Regions from separate parts of the Hahella aquimaris genome, predicted to be linked through region 2. Evidence: predicted binding sites of a transcription regulator. Region 2 holds the regulator's gene; the other holds the start of a gene.

Region 1 (7,368 bases), 1.5 Mb from region 2:
CTCAAATACAATTATTTCTGCAAGATTCGCCAATGAGTGAGTCTGAGCTTTATGCTGATTGGGCCGCCTACTTGAATGATTTTAAAAGTGCTGAAGGTGAGAACTTGAGCATCAATCATGCCCTTAATGCATCTCCTACTCTGAATAATATTAACCTGAATGGCTTCAAGGAAAAGTATTCCACCCTCTTTGTAGTATCTGATCATGCCTGTTATCTCTATACAGGCCCGATATTAGAACCCGCCGTCTACGATTTCATTCACAAAATCTCGACTCAGCAAGACATACCTGAGTTTTTGACTCAGTTCAGTCCAGAGGCATTAAAGGGCAGACTGACGATTGGCGAGTATTCTGTTAACTGTCAGTAGCTACTTGGCGGGTCGCCGCCTCGATACAAGGCAATACTTTCTCGGCCCGGCATCCGTTGAGGCCGGCGCCCCAGGCGGCGTTGGCTTCGATAGTCGCCCAGCCGCGCTGAGGGATATAGCCGATATCGATCACGCAGGTTGCCGGCAAGTGTTCGCTGTGAGCAAGTTGTCTGGCGAATTTCAAGCCGTCCTCAAGCGCTCCGTCGCCTTCGTAGAGCGCGGCGTCGAGAATTTCTCCCCGCCAGACAAAGCAACGTATTTCGCAGGCGAAATGCACGATTTCCGAGTGAAGCACCGGCGTATCCGGCTCCAATCCTCGGGTTTCCACGTCTAAATCATTTGGGCTTGCATAGACGGAAGCTTTGAACAACTTAGGCGCAGCAGGTTTCAGGAAAGCCGGAAATGGCGAGGTCATCGCCATAGATAAAGGCAGCAGCGTTACTGAGCGCTGCAACGCCTGTTGCGGCAGTTGCACCAACAGGTCGTCCGCAGGTGAAATCAGGTCAAGACCCAACTTCTGCGCCAACACCAGCGCAAAGGTGTCATTGCCATAGACGCGCACTTTGGCCGGATCATAGGAAGGAGGCTCCCAGAATCGTCCCAGCCGGGATACCTCGCCTCCGGCGGCGCTCCATGCCGCCGCCACAGAATCACGCTCTGGGTCGCTCTTTTCCGGGATAACCAAGGTCAACCCGGCAAGGGTCGCAGGCTCAGTCAAAACTTAGTCCGCGCTGGCCAGACAAGCTCCGGTGCCGCCCAAGCCGCAGTATCCCCCCGGATTCTTGGCCAGATACTGCTGATGATAGGTTTCTGCGAAATAGAATTCTGGCGCTGGCGTAATTTCCGTCGTGATGGCGCCGCGATTTACGTCATGCAGCGATTGCTGGAACTCCGCCTTCGACGCTTCCGCCAGTTGCTTCTGTTCGTCATTGGCGTAATAAATAGCAGAACGGTATTGGGAGCCGACGTCGTTGCCTTGACGCATACCCTGAGTCGGGTCGTGATTTTCCCAGAACAGTTTCAGCAGCTTCTTATAACTGATCACAGCGGGATCAAACACGACCTGAACCACTTCCGCATGGCCAGTCTGTCCAGTGCAAACTTCTTTATAGGTGGGGTTGGGCGTATAGCCTCCCGCATAGCCGACACAGGTGCTGTAAACGCCTTCCTGTTTCCAGAACAAACGCTCCGCTCCCCAGAAACACCCCAGACCGAAAACCGCCGTTTGCATTTGCGTTGGAAAGGGACCTCTCATGTCCACGCCAAAGACAAAATGCTCGCCTTCGATTTCCATGGGTTCCGCTCTGCCCGGCAGCGCTTGCTCCCGCGCAGGCATGGATGCTTTATCCTGTGAATGACTTCCAAACATACGCTTAACCTCTCCCAATATTCTTAAACTTCGCCACCATGGCGATCGCCCGCCCTCCATATAGAAGACGGAACTAAAAGCGGATCAATATTGTGATAGTAGACACGTTTTCGGGGAAATGGTTCAAGCCCGACGAGAGGACTGCGGCGTTATATTTCCGTAAGCAGTGAGCGGCCAAGCGTTTGATTTCGCTGTTCATAACGGAAAAGACAGAGCTCAGAACAGCGCCAACTCAGCGTATCAGGCAGCCTTAGGCGCTGGCTTGTCACCAGACAACGTGACAGGAGCCGGAAAAAGGCCCGGAATCGGTTCATCGATCCAAGTCGGTTCTGCGTCCGGCTCCACCGCCAGCCAACGCGGCTGTTCCGACCAATGCAGCAGCCTTAACTGCCCCTGATGAGTTTCCACCAGTGCGGAGCAATGTTCCACCCAGTCGCCGTCATTACAGTAGAGCCTGCCGTCTTTGCGACGAAACGCAGCGTAGTGAATGTGGCCACAGATATAGCCGTCCACTTCCAGACTGCGCGCCGCTTTCAGCGCCGCATTTTCGTAGCGTTGAATAAACTCCCTGGCGCGCCCTAAATGGGTTTTCAGGTATCCCGCCAAGGACCAATACGGAAAGCCAAACACCCTGCGGGCGCGATTCAACCAGCTATTGAGCTTGAGCATTAGACCGTGGGCCTTATCCCCCACCAGCAGCGCCAGCGGACTCAGTTGCACGATCTGGTCAAACTCGTCGCCGTGGCTCACATGGAAGCGGCGCCCATCCGCGGTGCGATGGACGCAATTAAGCCGAATCTTCACGCCGGAGAAGGTTTGCCCCACCATTTGCCGGAAAAAATCATCATGGTTGCCGGGAATGTAGATGACCTCCATCCCTTCCCGCGCTTTACGCATGATCAGGCTGAGAATGGCCCGATGCGTCTCGGGAAAGTGGGCTTTGCGTCGCATTTCCAGCAGGTCGATGATGTCGCCGACCAGATACAATCTATCTGTTTTGATTTTATTGAGAAAATCCAGCAAGTGCTCAGCCTGGCAGGCGGCCGAGCCCAAGTGCGCATCTGAGATAAAAACAGCTCTTAGGGAATCTTGCATCTGGATATCCTTTTTAGCGATTAAGCCCTTGCGGCGTAATTATCTATTTTTCCAGCAAACGCAACATATTGATTTGAATATGCAAATACAAAGCTGAAGCATTAGAAAAATTAACTTTAATCATCTTTAGCCGCGATCCTAGAAAGGCTATATGACGCTAAGGTGACCAAATGACGAAAGTTACATTAAACAGATCAAAAAACATGCTGTTACAATATCTAACCTTATGATTTTTGATAGGAAAGTCTTATTTGATATATCTTTGTCATACCTTAGTGTTTGTCGAGGTTCCGGCATCGCCCTTGTAACGCCAGAAAAAGCCTGTGGCTGGGCGTTCAGAGGATGCAGAAACGTCAACAAACCCTATACTAGGATTTTGCCGGCTAGCTTCAAGAATGTGCTAGATTTATCGATGTATCTTAAATTGCAAAAGGTTCCGCAATGTCGCTGCAAACTGCACTGGTGGTAGATGACTCCAAACTGGCGCGTATTACATTACAAAGACTGTTAGAGAAGCATAATTTGCAGGTTCAACTTGCAGAATCCGGGGTACATGCTCTGGAAATGCTGAAAACCAATCTGCCCGATATCATTTTTATGGACCATCTGATGCCTGAGTTGGACGGCTTCGAAGCCACCAAGAAAATCAAGGCGGATCCTCAGACCTCCCATATTCCCGTTATCATGTGCACCGGGAAAGAAGGAAAAGATAATTACGATGCGGAAGCCCGCGCCATCGGCGCATCGGGCACGCTGTTCAAGCCGCCTCAAGCGGAAAAGTTAGCCATGGTGATTGAGTCCGCACGCAGCGGAACGCTCACCTCCGTCGCAGTCCCCCAGGAAGCGGAGCCTGTGGCGGATGTCGTAGAGGAAACCTCTCCAGAAATTGTCGTCCCTACCCCAACGCCGGAATACGCCCCACCGCAACCGCAACAAGCGGTGGTGTCCGCTTCCGACTGGGAAATCCTGGTGGACAGACTCGACAAACTGGAGAAAAGCAGCCGCGATTTCCCCTCTTTCGATGGTTTCGAAAGCCGCCTGAGAGAGAGCGAAAGCGAATTGACCGCACTGCGTCAGGATATCCAGCAGCTACGGGAGCAGCCTTCTGAAGCGCCTGAGCAATCACAACCTGATTTCAGCGCCATGGCGGAGCAATTGCGTGAAGAACTGATGCCCGGACTGGAAAAGCGCGTACAGCAGGTTCTGGAGGCGCATATTGCCAGCATTGAGCCTGCAGAAGCTCCCGCCGCCCCTGCTATTGATGAAGTCCAGCTCGCCGCCACGATTACCCGTGATGTGGAGCAAACCCTCACGCCATTGCTGGACGCCGAGCTGAAAAGCCTGGAAGATCGCTTACTCGGCTCCATCGACGATGCTGTCAGCGAGTCCCGTCGCGATCTGGACGTACAGCTAAGGGAAACCGTCAACGACCTGGAGATGAGAACCAAGCCAGTACCGGAAGCGCCCGACCTTGACGACCTCATCGAACGCATTCGCCCTCAGGTGATGGACATCGCCACCCACTCCGCCACCGCCACCATGGACAACAATGTGGAGGACAGGCTGAGCGCGTGGGAAGCGGAACTGCAGTCAGCCAAGGAAGAACTCAAGCGCACCCTGATCGAACGCACCTCCAGAGACGAGCCGGCGCCCAGCCTGAATATAGAAGACGTTCTCAACGACAAGAAGCTGCATACGCTGATTGAGGGAACTGTGGAGGAGTTGCTGCGCGGTCAGATCAGCAAGCAGGGACAGGACCTGGTGCAACAGATCGCCAAGGCCCTGCGCGAGCAAATGGCGGAAAAACAAAGTGAGATCGACGCCATGGCGGCGCGGGTCGAGCAATTGGAGCGCCAAAAAACCACGCTGGCGACGCAACTCAACACCCTGCAAAACGTCAAACCACCGAAAAGCGGCGGCGCAGCAGCCATGGTTATTGGCGGCGTTGCAGTGGTGCTGGCGATTGTGTCTCTGCTGAAAGGCTTCGGAGTATTTTAAGCGTATCGCCAAGGTGACGTAGTCTGGGTATACGGGTGAGGTTACGTCCCGAGTGACCGGATGCGGTTCCTGACCCGCCTCGCCTGACAACGTCATGCAGCTATGACGGCGGGGAACCAGTTTGCCCCGCGCATAAAAAAAGGCCCGATTCAATCGGGCCTTTTTTGTCGGCTTGACGTCTATGTCGACGTATTAGCCAGCGCCTTAGAACTGTGCGTTGTCCGGCGTTCTTGGGAACGGGATAACGTCACGCACGTTTTCCATGCCGGTCACGTAGGCGATCAGGCGTTCGAAGCCCAGACCAAAGCCTGCGTGGGGCACGCTGCCGTAACGACGCAGGTCGCGATACCACCACAGTTCCTCTTTGTGATGCATATTGCCGATGCGGGCGTCCAGCACGTCCAGACGGTCTTCACGCTGGCTGCCACCGATGATTTCACCAATGCCCGGCGCCAGAACGTCCATGGCCGCAACGGTCTTATCATCGTCGTTCAGGCGCATGTAGAACGCTTTGATTTCCTTCGGATAGTTCATCACGATCACTGGCGCGCCCACATGGGTTTCCGCCAGGTAACGCTCATGCTCGGATTGCAGATCCAGACCCCACTGCACCGGGTATTCGAACTTCTTGCCGCAGTTCTGCAGAATCTTGATCGCTTCCGAGTAATCGATGCGGACGAAATCCGTGTCGACCATCTTCTCCAGACGCGAAACCACATCAGGATTGATGCGCTCGGCGAAGAACGCCATGTCGTCACTGCGCTCGTCCAGCACCACCTTGAACATATGCTTGAGGAAGCGCTCCGCCAGATCCGCATCGGCATTCAGGTCTGCGAAGGCGATCTCCGGCTCGATCATCCAGAATTCCGCCAAGTGACGGCTGGTGTTGGAGTTTTCCGCACGGAACGTGGGTCCGAAGGTATACACTTTGGACATCGCCAGACAGTAGGCTTCCACGTTCAACTGACCGGAAACGGTCAAAAACGTCTCTTTGCCGAAGAAATCTTTGCTGTAGTCGATTTTACCGCTGTCCGTCTTGGGCAGGTTGACCATATCCAGGGTGCTGACGCGAAACAGCTCGCCGGCGCCTTCACAGTCGCTGGCGGTCAGGATCGGCGTATTGATCCACTGAAAGCCCTGCTCATAGAAGAAATGGTGCACAGCGTGAGCCAGAGCCGTACGCACGCGGGTCACGGCACCGAACGCGTTAGTGCGGGGACGCAAGTGAGCGACGCCGCGCAGGAATTCAAAAGTGTGTCTTTTCTTGGCGACCGGATAGGTTTCCGGATCGTCCACCAGGCCGACCACCTCCACGGCAGTCGCCTGAATTTCGCAGGATTGTCCTTGCCCGGGCGACTCTACCAGGGTTCCGGTGACAATCAGGGAGCAACCGGTCGTCAAACGCAGAACGTCAGCATCGTAGTTCGGCAGCTCTTTGGCGACAACCGCCTGAATCGCGTCGAAGCAGGAGCCGTCATGCACGTGAATAAAAGAGACGCCCGCCTTGGAGTCCCTTCTTGACCTTACCCAGCCTTTGACGGTCACTTCGCTACCGATCTCCGCTTTGTTCTTGAGTAAGTCTGAAATGGCGTAATGAGTCATAAACCTGCCCGCTATCCTCTCTATCTTTTCAATAAATGCTTCTCAAATTTTTTGGCCAATGGCGCACAACCGCCAATTAAAGATGGGTTAAGTCGCAAAGTCTAGCGTTCTCTTGCGGTTTAAGCGCCTTATCCGCCTGTCATCAGAACTCACAGTATCCCAGGCGACTGGACCCTGTATGGGCCGGGGCGGTAAAATGCGCGCCCTGACAGGAGCGAGCGGAAAATGAGCGACAGCAAAGACCGAATCTACCAAGACGCCAAAGGCGCCGTCGGCGCCTTCGAATTCGATGAGCGGGTGGCGCACGTATTCACGGACATGATCAACCGCTCGGTGCCCGGCTACGCCATGATGCTGGAGATGATCGGCGTTATTTCCCGACGTTACGCCCAGGCGGGAACCCACTGCTACGATCTGGGCTGCTCTCTAGGCGCCTCCACCCTCGCCATCCGCAGCAACCTTGAACATTTCAATGAGTCCGACGACAAGCCTAAGGTGATCGGCGTCGATAACTCCGCCGCCATGGTGGAGCGCTGTCGAGTAAATATGGAGCGGATGCCCAGCGTTATTCCCACAGAAATACTGTGTCAGGACATCCAGAGTACGGCCATTGAAAACGCCTCCATCGCCATCATGAACTTCACCCTGCAATTCATTCCTCTGGCGCAACGGGAAGATCTGCTGCATCGCATCGCGGTCAATATGCAGCCCGGCGGCGCAATGGTGCTGTCCGAGAAAATCGAGTTCGCCGACGCGGATAAACAACACACCCTGTTCGATCTTCATCATGACTTCAAACGTTCCCGGGGCTACAGCGACCTGGAAATCGCGCAAAAGCGCAGCGCCCTGGAGAATGTCCTGGTGCCGGAAACCATCGAGGCGCATATCGAGCGCCTACGCAGAGCTGGGTTCAGCCAGGCTTATTTATGGTTCCAA
Region 2 (7,368 bases):
ATAGACTCCGGTAAAGCGGGACTGATGGAAGGACACTACCAAGGCAGCCCGCAAACGTTTAAAAAAGTCGAATATTGTGACGAAAGGCCGCAGACTGGCGCATTCGGTTTCAGTCCTTTGTTCCAATGCGCCACAGAGTTTGCCGGGGAGGGGGAATGGCGCTTGTTGCGCCCGTTAGATACGGGACAGAAGCAAATACAATGGGATGGTGAGGCATTGTCCCTTTGTAAGTTTCCCTCCAACGCCATATCTGCGATCATATTCGGCTGCGCCGTGGACCCTGAACTACGAGATGCGTTGACGCAACTGCTTCAGGTGGATATGCGCTACCGTCAATTGCGGACTTTTCAAATGAAAATGAGCGCGTCCCGGTTTCGCCTTAACGCGGAGCCTTTAAATTAAGTTCTACGGCGGCTCTCACTATTTTTTTGTATGAGGCAGAAAGGAAAAGAGCGTGAAATTATTCGCTAAAGGTTTTAACGACCTGCTGGAAGGGTTTCGCCTGATTCAGCATCCCAAACTGCGGGTCTTTGTCATTATCCCTTTGATAATCAATATATTGGTATTTGTGGGCTTCATCTGGGGCATGAGCGCTTACTTCTCCGGCTGGGTGGACGCCATGGTCAGCTGGCTACCCGACTGGTTATCTTTCTTACGCTGGTTGGTATGGCTGGTTTTCGCCATTCTGGTGGGCGTACTGGTGTTTTACACCTTTGTGTTTGTCGCCACACTGGTTGGCGCACCGTTCTATGGTTTGTTGGCGGAACAGACGCAGAAGTTGCTGACCGGTAAAGAGGTGGATGAAGAGACCCCTTGGAAACAAGTGATCATGAATATTCCCGCCAGTGTTTGGCGTGAGATCAAGAAGTTTCTTTATTATCTTCCTCGTGCGCTGGGGCTATTATTGCTGAGCTTCATCCCTGTGGTGAACTTGGCGTCGCCGGTGCTTTGGGCGGTATTCTCCTCATGGATCATGGCGCTTGAGTTTGTGGACTATCCTGCGGACAACAACAAGCGCAAGATTGATGACGTGATTCGTTTCATGCGCGAACGTCGCAGTCGGACGCTGGGCTTCGGCTTAGGCGTTTGGGGCAGCACCCTGATTCCCATCGTGAACTTGGTGTCCATGCAGGCGGCGGTCGCCGGCGGCGTTAAATTCTGGTTGGAAGAACATGGTCAATTACCCAAAGCGAATCCCGCTTCTGGCGCTGGAGTAGCGGTGAGGTGATCCCGTTGCGGCGGCGTGATGGCCACGTCGCCGCTTAAGCACTGAATAAAGTGGGAAATTTGTCAGACAGTGCTAGCCTTATAGTTATGTGATTAACGGAAAGTGTAGCTCTGACATGGCTTTAAAGGTGTTAGTGGTTGATGATGCGAGTTTCGTCCGTGATATGGTCAAGCGGGCGATGCGAACCTATTTTCCTCAGGTGACGGTGGAAGAAGCCATCAACGGGAAAAAAGCGCAGATCCTGATGAATAAGACGCACTATGATCTCATCCTGTGCGACTGGGAAATGCCGGAAATGTCAGGACTGGAGTTGTTGCAGTGGGCGCGTGGACAAGACGCCTACAAGAAAACCCCCTTCGTAATGGTGACCAGCCGTGGCGATAGAGGCCATGTGGTGGAGGCGGTGCAAAGCGGCGTTTCCGATTATCTGGGTAAACCCTTCAGTCCCGAAATGCTGGCGCAGAAAGTCAACAAGCAATTGGCCGCCAAGCTTAAACGCGCTGCTGGTGAAAAATCCTCTTCCGCCCGTTCGGGCTCTGATTCCGCTTCCGTACTGATGCAAGCGTCTGACAGCGCCAAGCAGGCCTCGGCTCCGGCCGTAACGCCAGGCCCGTTTGCTGATAGTGCAGCCTTGCTGACTGGCGGTTCCGCATCGCCCAGAAAATCAACGCCGGACGCAACGTCAGGCAAAAAAGCGCTGGCGCAGATTCGTTTTGCTGAGTTCAACCTGCCCTGTGTGATAAAGGCCATTACTCTGACCGAAGTAAAGGTGGTCGCCAAGCGGGGGCAGAAGTTCCCGATGATTCTTGATCCTGCCGTGGTGGATATAGAAGTCGACGATGGCGAAACTCTGGAGCGGATCAACGGCTACGTGCACATGCTGCAGGCGGTGGAGAAGCGGGTGGACACTGACTTTATCAGCATCGTTATTCGGTTTGTGGATGAAGACCCGGATAAGATGGCGTCGCTGTCCAAGTTTATCGCCAAATTCTAAACCTGCTTAATCTCTGACATCTTCGGCTTCCGCCAACGCCTCCGCAGAAGCCATGCGACTGCGCGGGAAATGGCAGGTAAAGGTGCTGCCTTCGCCGATGTGGCTGGTGATTTCCAGCTCGCCATCATGATTGATCAGGACGTGCTTGACGATTGCAAGTCCCAGGCCTGTGCCGCCGGTGTCTGCAGCCCTTGAAGGGTCAGCCCGGTAAAAACGTTCCGTCAGTCTGGGAATATGCAGGGGATCGATGCCGATGCCGCTGTCCCTTACGGCGAAATGCACGCCTTTCTTATCCTCGAACCAGCGCACCCGAATCTCGCCATTGGGAGGTGTGTATTTCACTGCATTCATAATGATATTGGAAAAGGCGCTGTGTAATTGCGTTTCGTTGCCGGTAAGTCCTGCTGGGCTATCCAGACTCAGCTCTATGCGGTGGCCTTTTTCCTGGCTCAGGGCGCGTGCGTCGTCGCAAATGGCGCGCAACATGCTGTCTACATCCACCAATGTAGCTTTGAAGTTGGAGCCATCGTTCTCAATGCGGGACAACAGCAGTAAATCATTGACCAAGGCTTCCATACGCTGCGCTTGTTGCTGCATCTGATTCAAGGCGCGATTCCAGCGCGGAGGCAATTCGTCAGCGTTGTCAATGAGGGTCTCCAGATAGCCGGATATGACCGTCAATGGCGTACGTAGCTCATGCGATACGTTAGAAACGAAGTCGCGTCGCATTTCTTCCAGGCGGTACAAGCGCGTCACGTCCTGCACCAATAGCAGACGATCGTCTTCCCCGAACAACGTGATATGAAACTGTAACTTCAAGTTGGGATTATTGGGAGCGTTGAGGATCAACGGCTCCTGGTATTTCTTGGAGGTGAAATAGCGTTTAAAAATGGGGGTGCGGATCAGGTTGTAAATCAGCTGACCCCGGTCGGTCGGGTACTTGAAGCCCAGTAATTTCTCTGCGGATTGGTTCCACCAGTCCATGGCGCCTTCGCTGTTGGTCATGACGACGGCGTCTTTGAGGGCGTTGGTGGACTCCTGGATGCGGTCGATCATGGCTTGGAGGCGATCGCGTGAGCGATAGTGCTGAACCTGAAGACGATGAATCCCGTCGAACAGATCTCCCCACAGTCCACGGCTCTCGGGAGGGTCTTCCATTTTCGCCTGATACAGCCAGCGGTGCATGCGAAACGCCTGGGTGAGCGTCCAACCAAGATAGGCGGTGAGACCGAACACCAGCGCCCAGGCCACCGAACCGATAATAAGGCCGACAACGATACAGCCCAGCAAACTGTAAACCAGTAGCCGTACATAATGACGCCAGTGATTGCGCATGCGTTTTATGAATACTTCTTTTGGAATTATTTATTTTTTAAGACGGATCGCGGCGCTTATGGCGCTCGGGTCGAAAAGCGATAGCCCGTCCCACGCACGGTTTGAACCAGATGATGATGACTGGGCTCCAGTGCTTTGCGTAAACGTCGAATATGCACGTCCACCGTGCGTTCTTCCACGTAGACGTTGCCGCCCCATACCTGATCCAGAAGCTGCCCGCGAGTATACACCCGTTCTTGATGGGTCATAAAGAACTGCAGGAGCTTGTATTCCGTGGGGCCCATGTTGAGCGCATCGCCCTTGGCGGTGACGCGGTGGCACACTGGATCGAGGCGCAGCCCTTCGACTTCAATGGGGGTCTCCATACCTTGTACGGCGGTGCGACGCAGCACCGCTTTCAGGCGCGCAACCAGTTCTCTGGGGGAGAATGGCTTGGTGATGTAATCGTCCGCGCCCACTTCCAGACCCTGGACTTTGTTGTCCTCTTCGGTTTTGGCGGTGAGCATGATGAGAGGGATTTCCGAGGTGTTTTGGTCACGCTTTAATCGGCGTGCGAATTCAATGCCGCTGACGCCGGGAAGCATCCAGTCCAGCAGTATGAGGTCCGGCTTCTGATCAATGATCAGCGCATGCGCTTCCCGCGCATCCCCGGCCTCCAGATAGTCATAGTCAGCCATTTCCAGAGCGACTGCGATCATTTCCCGGATGGCGGGCTCATCGTCCACAATGAGAACTTGTTTGCTTGCCATGCAAAACACCTTTTTGAATACTCGATTGCCGAATTATTACAACGGCGTTTTGTTACAAGTATATGACAGGCGCTTAATTAATGTGATGGAAATGAGCCCGGCCGCTCTCGGTCGGGCTGAAAGCAAGGCGGGACGGGCTTAGAGACGGAAGACAAACTCCAGCGCCAGGCCAAGAAATACGGCGGCGCCGACCCAGTGATTGTTAAGGAACGCCTTGAAACAGTGCTGGGAACTGCGGTCGCGAATCAGGTGCTGTTGATATACAAACAGCACGGCGGCGACGATCAGAGAAACTTGGTAGTAAACGCCCAGTTCGTATTGCGCGCCAACCATGAACAGGATGCCCAGCGTCAATACCTGCAGGCCCGCCACCGCGGCGCGATCAGCCTCTCCAAATAGAATGGCGGTGGACTTCACCCCGATTTTGAGGTCGTCTTCCCGATCCGCCATGGCGTACATGGTGTCATAGGCGACGGTCCATACCACCGTTGCGGTATACAGCAGCCATGCCTGCTGCGGCACAGCGTCCAGTTCTGCGGCGAAAGCCATGGGGATGCCCCAGGCGAAGGCCGCGCCCAGTACGACCTGGGGCAGGTAAGTATGGCGCTTCATGAAGGGGTAAGTAGATGCCAGCGCCAGCGCTCCAGCGGAAAGATAAATCGTCAGGGCGTTGGTGAACAGCACCAGTATGAAAGAAACGCCAACCAGAACGCCGAACAAGGTGAGAGCCTCTTTTTCCGTCACCCGGTTCTGCGCAAATGGACGGCCTTTTGTACGCTCGACGTGCATGTCTATACGGCGGTCGGCGTAGTCGTTGATGACGCAACCAGCAGAGCGCATAAGCAGAACGCCGACGACAAAGATGAACAGGTTCTTGATGGAGGGGGCGCCCTCTGAGGCCAGCCATAGCGCCCAAAGCGTTGGCCAGAGCAACAGGTAAGTTCCGATAGGACGGTTCAGTCGCGTGAGATCGATATAAACCGGCAATTTCGCCTTGATTTGCTCCGCCAGGGATGGAAGTGGACGCCCTTGGGATTTCATAGCCAAACAGAATCCTGATCTAGTATATGGTTTGCAACTGCGTTCAAGTTCAGCCGCCCAGCAACTTGTTTTCCGCCTGTTCGACCTGATCCGCCGAACCATGCAGAATCAGCGTATCGCCGGGCTGCAGAATAAAATCGCCGGAGGGGTCGAAGAACTCCTCATCTCCGCGCCGAATACTGTCGACATTACAGGCCGCCAGCTTCATTTGCCCCAGAGAGCGATGGCAGCTGTAAGCGCCATCCGGCAGCGTCAGCGCATGCAGTTTTTCCAGCGGCGTACCGTCGGCGCCTACCAACTGGGAGTTAATACCCGGGTAATAACCGTGTAGCATTTTGTAGCGGCTACGGCGCACTTCCTCAATTTGACGATGAATCTTCCTGGCCGGCGCGCCCATAAGAGTAAGCACTTGAGTCACCAACATCAAGCTGGCCTCCAGCGTCTCCGGTACGATCTCCGTTGCTCCTGCTTCCAGTAGCAACGGCATTTTGGAATCATCCGCCGTGCGCACCAGGATAGGCACATTGGAGCCGGTGGAGCGGACTTTGCGAATGACCGCCAGGCTCTTGTCCACATCGGCATAGGTAATGATCAGCAGCCGCGCGCGCTCCAGACCCAGCGCCTTGAGAATATCCAGACGTTCGGAGTCGCCGTAGTGCACAGGTTCACCAGCGGCCGCGGCCTCTTTTACCCTTACAGGGTCTTTGTCCACGGCGGTCATGGGCAAATTGCTGCGGCGCATGAAGCGGGCGACGGTTTGTCCGACCCGACCGAAACCGCAGACAATGGCGTGTCCTTCCAATTCGGAACAGGCGTCGGTCAACGCTTCCACGCGGGTCTGGGCGACGCTCTGACCTTTATCTGAGGGGAAGCGTGCGCTGAGGTAGCGCGCCAGATTCATCAGCCAGGGCGTCAGGGAGATGCTTAGAATGACGGTGGTGATCACCACCGCGCCGGCTTGTTTGGATATCAGCTGGAATTTCTCGCCCAGTGCGAACAGGGCGAAACCGAATTCGCCGCCCTGGGCCAGATAAAGCCCGGTCTTCAGCGCTACGGCCTTGTCTTTCTGGTGACGATAGGCGAGGGCGCCGATCAGCGTCGCTTTGGCCAGCAGGAGCATCGCGGTGATAAGGAGAATCCAGGGCCAGTTGGCGAGCACTTCCTGGAAGTCCACGATCATGCCCACGCTGATAAAAAACAGGCCCAGCAGAAGGTCGCGGAAAGGACGGATGTCCGCCTCAATCTGATGTTTGTAGTGGGTCTCCGACAGCATCATGCCGGCGATGAACGCGCCCAGCGCCATGGATAGCCCGAAGCTGTGCGTTAACGCCGCCGCCAGCAGGGACACCATCAGCACGGTCAGAACGAAGAGCTCTTCCGAGTGGGACTTGGCGACTTCCGTGAAAATAAACGGCAGCAGGTATTTACCAATCGCCAGCATCAGCGCGAATAAAAGAGCGCCTTTGCCGAGGGTGATGGCGAGGGCCGCCGCCAGGGAACTGTCTGAGCCGCCCGCCAGGAAGGGGACCAGAATCAAAAAGATAACCGCCGCCAGATCCTGAAACAGCAGCACCCCCATCGACATCACGCCGTGAGGCTGCCCCAGTTCATTGCGCTGCACCAGCTCTTTGCTGACCACCGCTGTGGAGGACAGCGCCAGGGCGCCGGCGATGATAATGGCCTCTTCCGTACTGGCTTTGAATAGCCGGGCGATGCCGAAAATCACCAGACTGCTCACCGCCACCTGCCAACCGCCCAGGTTGAACACCACCTTGCGTAAAGCAATCATTTTGGCCAGAGAGAACTCCAGTCCCAGGGAGAACAGCAGAAATACAACGCCGAACTCCGCCAGCACCTGGATCGTTTCCACGTCGTCCACCCACCCCAAAGCAGTGGGGCCGACCCCAAGACCCACCGCGAGGTAAGCCAGGACAGAGGGAATGTTCATGCGCCGGAACAGCGACGATACGACGACCGCCGCGGTTATCAGCACCAAAAACTGACTCAGATTAGCTTCATGC

Evidence for each region. Region 2 encodes PhoB, which activates phosphate uptake and scavenging genes when phosphate is short. Its sites were predicted from a motif close to TGTCATANNNNTGTCANA; they were not measured.
Region 1: the regulator PhoB is predicted to act here: its motif matches at 3,085-3,102, upstream of O5O45_RS15800 (UDP-2,3-diacylglucosamine diphosphatase).

Annotation. Positions count from the first base shown of each region.
Region 1 covers NZ_CP132203.1:3,557,920-3,565,287, forward strand. Annotated here, with positions in the region: gene O5O45_RS15785 (hypothetical protein) at 1-368, shown strand, start outside; gene O5O45_RS15790 (ATP-grasp domain-containing protein) at 355-1,086, opposite strand; gene msrA (peptide-methionine (S)-S-oxide reductase MsrA) at 1,090-1,737, opposite strand; gene O5O45_RS15800 (UDP-2,3-diacylglucosamine diphosphatase) at 1,978-2,832, opposite strand; gene O5O45_RS15805 (response regulator) at 3,274-4,830, shown strand; gene asnS (asparagine--tRNA ligase) at 5,035-6,432, opposite strand; gene cmoA (carboxy-S-adenosyl-L-methionine synthase CmoA) at 6,658-7,368, shown strand, end outside.
Region 2 covers NZ_CP132203.1:5,042,375-5,049,742, reverse strand. Annotated here, with positions in the region: gene O5O45_RS22285 (hypothetical protein) at 1-402, shown strand, start outside; gene cysZ (sulfate transporter CysZ) at 455-1,228, shown strand; gene O5O45_RS22275 (response regulator) at 1,344-2,222, shown strand; gene phoR (phosphate regulon sensor histidine kinase PhoR) at 2,229-3,557, opposite strand; gene phoB (phosphate regulon transcriptional regulator PhoB) at 3,614-4,306, opposite strand; gene ubiA (4-hydroxybenzoate octaprenyltransferase) at 4,445-5,347, opposite strand; gene O5O45_RS22255 (monovalent cation:proton antiporter family protein) at 5,397-7,368, opposite strand, start outside.